DNA from 2 places in the Streptomyces sp. NPDC055013 genome. Region 1 is predicted to be linked to the other one. Evidence: riboswitches for the same ligand, from Rfam matches in the RefSeq annotation. Region 1 holds a riboswitch; the other holds the start of a gene.

Region 1 (4,281 bases):
GCCTTCCGGGGTCTCCCACAGGAGCTCGTCCCCGCCCGTGGCCTGCTTGACGGCCGTGCGCCACTCGTCGGCGCCGCCGCCGGCTGCCGGGGTGCCCAGCTCGATCCCGGTGAAGTCGGGGATTCCCATCAGGACACTCCCATGCGGTCGAGGGTCGCGGACAGTACGGCGACGGCGTCACAGCCCGCGAAGACGTAACTGTCGACATCGGTGTACTGCCCGGGGCGGCCCGCGAGGAACACGTGCGTGGCGCCCGCCGACCTGAACTCGGCGGCCACCGTCTCGGCCTGCTCCTCGTAGAGGGCGTCACTGGAGCACAGGCACACCTCCGTGGCACCGCTGTCCTCGAAGGTGCCCTCGGTGACCGGCTCGACGCCGCCCGCCTGGAAGAGGTTCGAGGCGAAGGTGAGGCGCGCGGTGTGGGCGGCGGCCGGGCCGAGCGCGGCCAGGAAGATCCGGGGCCGGGCGCCGGTGGCGGCCAGGTGGGCGTCGGAGCGGGCGCGCAGGGCCTCGTAGGCCTCGTCGCGGCGGACCCGGGGAAGGCCCCCGGACCGGGGCGCTGGCGCGGGCGCACGCTCCACGGGCGGCTCGGTGAGGTTCGGGAACTCGCTGACGCCGGTGATGGGTTCGCGCCGCTTGGCGAGCTTGCCCGTGCGGGCCTCCCACGTCTGTGCCAGGTCCTGGCCCAGCTGCCCGGTGCGCAACGCGGCCGCCTGGCCGCCTGCCCGCTCGATCCGCTGGAAGAACTCCCAGCCCGCGCGGGCCAGTTCGTCGGTGAGGGTCTCCACATACCAGGAGCCGCCCGCCGGGTCGATCACCCGGGCCAGGTGCGACTCCTCGATGAGGATGGTCGAGGTGTTGCGGGCGATGCGCCGGGCGAAGGCGTCCGGCAGGCCGAGCGCGTGGTCGAAGGGCAGCACGGTCACGGAGTCGGCGCCGCCGACCCCGGCGGCCAGCGTGGCGACCGTAGTGCGCAGCATGTTCACCCAGGGGTCCCGGCGCGTCATCATCACCGGCGAGGTGACGGCATGCTGAACCTGAGCGCTGGGCGCCCCGCAGACCTCGGTCACCCGCGCCCACAGCCGGCGCGCGGCGCGCAGCTTGGCGATCGTCAGGAACTGGTCGGCGGTGGCCGCGTAACGGAACTCCAGCTGCGCACACGCCTGTTCGGCGGTCAGCCCCGCCTCGGTGAGCTCACGCAGATACGCGACGCCGGTCGCCAGCGAGGAGCCCAGCTCCTGGGCGGCCGAGCCGCCGGCCTCGTGGTACGGCAGCGCGTCCACGGTCAGCGCCCGCAGCCCCGCGTACTCCTCGGCGCACAGCCGCGCCAGGGAGGCGACCGGCGCGAACTCCGAGGACGTGCCCGTGCGGGCCTCGTGGCCGAGCGGGTCGGCGCCGAGGTTGCCGCGCGCCGCCTCCTTGGCGACGCCCCGCTCCTCGTACTGCCGCAGCAGCTCCCGCGCGGCGGGCTCCACGTCGGCGCCGGCGTCGAGAACGACAGGGGCCAGGTCGAGGTAGACGCCCTCCAGGGCGCGACCGAGCGACGACACCGGGATGCCGCCCTCGCCGAGGACAAGCCAGAGCGAGGTGACGCCGTTCTCCAGGTCCGCGAGCACCAGGCCGTCCGTCAGCGCCGTGTGCCGCTGCCGCAGATCCCAGCCGCCCACCGTGTTGCCCTCGGCGCGACCGCCGCGGACGAAGGGGGCGAATCCGGGCAGACCGGAGTCGGACGCGGCATCGCGCGAGGTGTACAGGGGGCGGGTGCGCAGCCCGTCCTCCAGCGCAGTGGACAGAGCGTCTTCCGCAGCCGGGCCCGAGACGTCCTTGCCCGACTTGCGCAGCACGCCTTCCACCAGGCGTTGCCATTGCTCATGGGTTGCGTCAGGGAACTCGGCGGCCAGCGAGAGCCCGTCGTCAGGCAGGACCGTCATGCTCGGATGCTAGGTCAGATCATCAAAGGAGCAGCAGAGGGCACGGCTGTGACCTTGCCCTCTTCCAGATTGTGACCTGGGTCTCCGCGGTCTGTCGGGCCCTCCGGGCGCCCGCTCGAACGACCCGGCCTTGATAGCCTCTGAGGGCCAGTCGAGCCACACCCGAGGCCAGGGAATCCGGTGCGAATCCGGAGCTGACGCGCAGCGGTGAGGGGGACCGGCGGGGCACAGACGCACGCCACTGGGAGACCGGGAAGGCGCCCCGTCGGGACGAACCCGAGTCCGAAGACCTGCTGGCACCTCCACGCCCGCGCGCGGAGGACGTCCGAAGGCCAGGCTCCGCGTACGAGCCCCGACAACCGAGGCACGCCTGTGTACCGTTCTGCCCTCCGTCCCGCTGCCCTGCTGCTGGCGCCCGCCCTCCTGCTCACCGCGTGCGGTGGCTCGGGAAGCGGCAGTACCGAGGACTCCGGGAAGTCCGCCGCCGCGGGCTACCCCGTCACCCTCGACAACTGCGGCCACAAGGTCACCCTGAAGGCGCCCCCGAAGCGGGCCGTGTCCCTCAACCAGGGCACCACGGAGATCCTGCTCTCCCTCGGCCTCGCCGACCGTGTGGCCGGCACGGCGACCTGGACCGACCCGGTGATGAAGGGCCTGGAGAAGGCGAACGCCTCCGTGCCGCGGCTCGCGGACAACGCGCCCTCCTTCGAGAAGGTCCTGGACGCCGAACCCGACTTCGTGACCTCCTCCTTCGTCTCCACCCTCGGCAAGGGCGGCGTCGCCACCCGCGAGCAGTTCGAGAAGCTGGGCGTGCCCACCTACGTCTCGCCCTCCGACTGCTCGGCGGGCAAGGACAACGACAGCGGCGGCGACGGCTCGCGTTCCACCCCGCTCACCCTCGACACCGTGTACGGCGAGATACGCGACCTGGCCCGCGCCTTCGGTGTCGCCGAGCGCGGCGACAAGCTCGTCGCCGAGCTGAAGGAGCGGGTGCGCAAGTCCACCGCAGGGCTGGACGCCTCCGATGTCACCCTCATGTACTGGTTCGCCAACTCCCAGTCGCCCTACCTCGCCGGCTGCTGCGGCGCGCCGGGTGCCGTCACCCGTGCCGTCGGCGCGCGGAACTCCTTCTCCGACACCCACGACGAGTGGCCCCAGATCGGCTGGGAGACCGTCGCCGACCGTGACCCCGACGTCCTCGTGATCGGCGACCTCACGCGCAAGCAGCAGACCGCGGAGACCGCCGAGGCCAAGATCCGCTTCCTGGAGACCAATCCCGCCACCCGCAATCTGACCGCCGTGAAGAAGAAGCGGTACGTCCTGCTCAGCGGGCAGGCGATGAACCCGTCCATCCGCACGGTCGAAGGGATCGAGAAGGTCGCCGCGAGCCTGCGCGACTTCGGGCTCGCCGGGCCCGCCGAGTGAGCGTCCGTACGCCGCTGCTGACCTTCGGCGGCCTGGCCGCGCTGCTCGCGTCGGTCGCAGTCGCCGTGACGATCGGGCCGGCCGACATCTCCACGGCGGACGTGTGGGCGTCCGTGGCCGCCCATCTCGGCCTCGGCGAGGGCACGTTGGCGCCGCTGCGGGACGGCATCGTGTGGAACCTGCGCATGCCGCGCACGCTGCTCGCCGCGGTGTGCGGCGCCGGACTCGCCGTGTGCGGGGCGGTCATGCAGTCGCTGCTGCGCAATCCGCTGGCCGATCCGTTCGTCCTCGGGGTGTCGTCCGGCGCGTCCACGGGAGCAGTCGCCGTGGTCGTGCTGGGGGTCGGCGGGGGAGTGGTGTCGCTGTCGGCGGGCGCCTTCCTCGGCGCGCTGCTCTCCTTCGCCATGGTGCTGCTGCTCAGCCACGTCCTCGGCGGCAGCACGGACCGGGTCGTGCTGTCCGGGGTCGCGGCCATGCAGCTGTTCTCCGCGCTGACCTCGTTCATCGTGCTGACCTCCGCCGACGCCGACACCACCCGGGCCGTGCTGTTCTGGCTGCTGGGCTCGCTCACCGGCGCCGACTGGGGACAGGTGCTGCTGTGCACCGCCGTACTGGCCGTCGTCCTCGCCGTCTGCCTCGGGTACGCCCGCACCCTGGACGCCTTCGCCTTCGGGGACGACGCCGCCGCCGGGCTCGGCGTCCGCGTCGCCCGTACCCGGCTGGTCCTGCTCTGCGCGACCGCGCTGCTCACCGCCGCCCTGGTCAGCTGCGCCGGCGCGATCGGCTTCGTCGGCCTGGTCCTGCCGCACGCCACCCGCGCCCTCACCGGCTGTGGTCACGCCCGCCTGCTGCCGGTCACGGCACTGACCGGGGCCGTCTTCCTGGTGTGGGTGGACACCGCCGCCCGCACCGTCCTCGACCCCCA
Region 2 (4,281 bases), on a different contig from region 1:
AGCACATGTGGGTGTGGATCTGGGTGTCCGGACGCACGCCGCTCGTGCTGAGCCGGAACGCCTCCGTCGCCCAGGCCAGGTAGGCCGGGTGGTCGGCGGAGCGCAGGGGCAGTGTCTCGCGCAGCGCGGGTTCGTCGACCTGGATGACGGAAGTCCCGGCCGCCTCCAGGTCGCCCACCTCGTCGCGCAGGGCGAGGGCGACCTGCCGGGCCGTGTCTCCCAGTGGCTGGTCGTCGCGGACGAAGGACCAGGCGAGCATGGTGACCGGGCCGGTGAGCATGCCCTTGACCGGGCGGTCGGTGAGGGACTGGGCGTACTGGGTCCAGCGCACCGTCATCGGCTCGGGTCGGGAGATGTCGCCGGCCAGGATCGGCGGACGGACGTAACGGGTGCCGTAGGACTGGACCCAGCCGTGCTGCGTGGCGAGGTAGCCGGTGAGCTGCTCGGCGAAGTACTGGACCATGTCGTTGCGTTCGGCCTCGCCGTGCACGAGGACGTCGATCCCGGTCTTCTCCTGGAAGGAGATGACCTCCTGGATCTCGGCCTTGATGCGTTCCTCGTACCCCGCGGCGTCGATGCGCCCGCCGCGCAGGTCGGCGCGTGCGGTGCGCAGTTCGCCGGTCTGCGGGAAGGAGCCGATGGTGGTGGTCGGCAGCAGGGGAAGGCCGAGGTGGGCGCGCTGGGCGGCGGCACGTTCGGAGTACGGCTGGGAGCGGCGGGCGTCGGCCTCGGTGACGGCGGCGGCGCGGGCGCGGACGTCCGGGTCACGGGTGATCGGCGAGCCGGCGCGGGACGCCAGGTCGGCCCGGTTGGCGGCGAGTTCGGCGGCGATGGTGTGGGTGCCCTGGGCGAGGCCCTTGGCGAGGGTGACGATCTCGGCGGTCTTCTGCTTCGCGAAGGCCAGCCAGCGCAGGACCTGTGGCTCGATGTCCCGCTCCAGGCCCGTGTCCAGGGGCACATGGAGGAGGGAGCAGGAGGCGGCCACGTCGACCCGGTCCGCCAGCCCGAGCAGGGTGCCGAGGGTGGACAGGGACTTCTCCAGGTCGTTGACCCAGATGTTGCGGCCGTTGACCACGCCGGCGACCAGGCGCTTGCCGGGCAGCCCGCCCACGGCGGCGAGTGCGTCGAGGTTGGCGGCGGCGGACTCGGTGAAGTCCAGGGCAAGCCCGTCGACCGGGGCCTTGGCCAGTACGGGCAGGGCGTCGCCGAGCCGGTCGAAGTACGAGGCGACCAGCAGCTTGGGACGGTCGGTGAGGGCACCGAGATCACGGTAGGCGCGCTCGGCGGCGTTCAGCTCGGCCGGGGTGCGGTCCTGGACGAGTGCGGGTTCATCGAGCTGCACCCACTCGGCGCCGGCCGCGCGCAGGTCGGCGAGGACCTCGGCGTACACCGGCAGCAGGCGGTCCAGGAGGGTGAGCGGCTCGAAGTCCGCGGGCACACCGGGGGCGGGCTTGGCGAGCAGCAGGTAGGTGACCGGGCCGACCAGGACGGGGCGGGCGGTCAGGCCCAGCGCCAGGGCCTCCTTCAGCTCGGCGACCTGCTTGGCCGAGTCGGCCGTGAAGACGGTGCCCGGGCCCAACTCCGGCACCAGGTAGTGGTAGTTCGTGTCGAACCACTTCGTCATCTCCAGCGGCGCCACGTCCTGCGTGCCGCGCGCCATGGCGAAGTAACCGTCGAGGGTGTCGGCCGTGACGGCGTCCCGGTGGCGCTCGGGGATCGCGCCGACCATGACGGTGGTGTCCAGGACGTGGTCGTAGTACGAGAAGTCGCCCGTCGGGACCTCGTGGACGCCGGCTTCGGCGAGCTGCTGCCAGTTGGCGGCGCGCAGTTCGGCGGCGGTGGAGCGGAGAGCGTCGGCGGTGACGCGGCCCTTCCAGTAGCCCTCGATCGCCTTCTTCAGTTCCCGGTTCGCGCCCTGGCGGGGGTAGCCGTACACGGTGGCCCGTGCTGCCGCGGCTGCGGACTTGCTGGTCACGGAGATCTCCTTCGCGAGATGAATCCCTGAGATCCCGGGGACGGGACGAGAGCGCGAAGGGGTGACGAACCGGACGGAACCGACCCCGCGCGGCAAAAGCGCGGTCGTCCGCCTGGTATGTACGCCGACCCGCCCTCGAGGTCACCGAGATCTCCATGCGCGGAATGGTCCGCACACGGGCAGTTGGCAGGTCTTCGGACTCGCGGGCACGTCCTCCTGACCGGAGGACACCTACTGGCCGTCGCTTCCCAAGCCCTTTTCGTCGGGCCCAGTGCTCATGACGGCGGTCGTTCCCACTCACCGCTGCGGGGCAGTCCCGGATTCCCACCGGGTTCCCTCTTGCGACGCATCCCACCTGGCGGGCGGGGCGAACCAGCTGCACCGGTCAGCCTACGGGGTGGCACCTCGGAGGGAAGGACGGCGTCCGTCATTCGGATGGTGAAATGGGACACCCGAGTGCCGCGTTTGCGCCGAGCGCCCGTGGGTCCCAACGCCACCGGGCGGGAAGCGCGCCGCATACGCGCTTCCCGCCCTTCCCCTGTGTCCACCGCGCGGGAACCCTCATCCCCGGCGGCGACGCGGGCCCCTCAGCCCGCGTCGTACCAGGCCCTCAGTCCTGGTCGTAGATGTGGAACCCGCGGCCGGCCTTCCGGCCGAGCAGCCCCGCCTCCACCATTCGCTGAAGCAGCGGGGGAGGGGCGTAGAGGGGTTCCCTGAACTCGTCGTAGAGCGACTCGGCGATCGAGGCGACGGTGTCGAGGCCGATCAGGTCCGCGAGCCTGAGCGGGCCCATGGGGTGGGCGCAGCCCAGCTCCATGCCCGTGTCGATGTCGGCGGCGGTGGCGAAGCCGGACTCCGCCATCCGGACCGCGGACAGCAGGTACGGGACGAGCAGGGCGTTGACGACGAAACCTGCCCGGTCCTGGGAGCGGATCACGGTCTTGCCGAGCGCTCGGGTCGCGAAGTCCTCGACCGCGGCGATCGTCGCCTCCGAAGTGTGCAGCGAGGTCACGATCTCGACCAGCGGCAGCACCGGCACCGGGTTGAAGAAGTGCAGGCCCACCACCCGGTCCGCCCGGCCGGTCGCCATGCCGAGCCGCATGATGGGGAGTGAGGAGGTGTTGGTCGCCAGCACCGCCTCGGGGTCTTCGACGATCTTGTCGAGGGCGGCGAAGACCTCGGTCTTGGCCGCCGGGTTCTCGATGACGGCCTCGACGACGAGCTGCCGGTCGGCGAGCTCGTCCAGGCTGCCGCTGAAGACCAGGCGGGCGAGGGCGTCCCGCGCCGCGGCCTCCTCCAGCTTGCCGCGGTGCACGGCACGGTCGAGTGACGCCGCCACCCGGTCCCGGGCGGCGCGGGCCGCGATCGCGTCCACTTCGCAGATCACGGTGTCGAGTCCGGCCCGTGCGCACACCTCGGCGATCCCGGCCCCCATCTGCCCGCCGCCGACCACGCCGACGCGCTGGATGCCCCCGCTCATGCCCCGGCCTCCGTCCGCTTGACGAGGTGCCGCGTGTACGCGTCCGGGGTGAAGAACAGCGGCAACTCGCCCGCCAGCGCGGTCCGTTCGAACAGCGCGCGGATCTCGTCGACGGGCGCCCACGGGTATTCGGCGCCGAGCGCGACGACCTCGTCGTCGAGCAGCCGCAGCACCGTCTCCCGGTCGATCACCCGGTGCCGGAGCCACTGCCAGACCTGCACACGGGCGATCTCGGCGGTGGCCGCGTCCTCCATGAGGCCGTCCAGCGCGACGGCGCCCTGGCCGCGCAGCCAGGCGGCGAAGTAGCGCAGCGCCACGGCGATGTTGGTGCGCACGCCCTCCGCGGTCGGCGGCCCGCTGATCCTGCGCACCGACAGCAGGTCGGCCGCGGTCACCTCGACGTCGTCGCGGGTACGGTCGATCTGGTGGGGCCGTTCACCGAGGACACCGCCGAAGACCTCGTGGCAGGTGGGGACGAGCCCGGGGTGGGCCACCCAGGAGCCGTCGAAGCCGTCCTCGGCCTCCCGCTCCTTGTCGAGCCGGACCTTGGCGAGTGCGGCCTCGTTCGCGGCCGGGTCCTTTCCGGGCACCTGGGCGGCCATGCCGCCGATGGCGTGGGCGCCGCGCTTGTGGCAGGTGCGGACGAGGAGTTCGGTGTACGCCCGCATGAAGGGGGCGGTCATCGTCACCTTCGCCCGGTCGGGGAGGAGGAAGTCGGTGCGGTGACCGAACGTCTTGATGAGGCTGAACAGGTAGTCCCAGCGGCCCGCGTTGAGACCCGCGCTGTGCTCACGCAGCTCGTAGAGGATCTCCTCCATCTCGAAGG

The links. Region 1 has a riboswitch for cobalamin ahead of ACWGDB_RS14370 (ABC transporter substrate-binding protein). Riboswitches for the same ligand answer to the same signal wherever they lie in the genome.
Region 2: it holds a riboswitch for cobalamin, as region 1 does, so the genes downstream of both, metE (5-methyltetrahydropteroyltriglutamate--homocysteine S-methyltransferase) here and ACWGDB_RS14370 (ABC transporter substrate-binding protein) in region 1, are expected to answer to the same signal.

Annotation. Positions count from the first base shown of each region.
Region 1 is NZ_JBSGVW010000009.1:145,953-150,233, forward strand. Features, by position in the region: gene scpA (methylmalonyl-CoA mutase) at 1-129, opposite strand, end outside; gene ACWGDB_RS14365 (methylmalonyl-CoA mutase family protein) at 129-1,931, opposite strand; cobalamin riboswitch at 2,063-2,243, shown strand; gene ACWGDB_RS14370 (ABC transporter substrate-binding protein) at 2,304-3,356, shown strand; gene ACWGDB_RS14375 (FecCD family ABC transporter permease) at 3,353-4,281, shown strand, end outside.
Region 2 is NZ_JBSGVW010000001.1:470,706-474,986, forward strand. Features, by position in the region: gene metE (5-methyltetrahydropteroyltriglutamate--homocysteine S-methyltransferase) at 1-1,975, opposite strand, end outside; cobalamin riboswitch at 2,144-2,367, opposite strand; gene ACWGDB_RS02025 (3-hydroxybutyryl-CoA dehydrogenase) at 2,586-3,455, opposite strand; gene aceB (malate synthase A) at 3,452-4,281, opposite strand, start outside.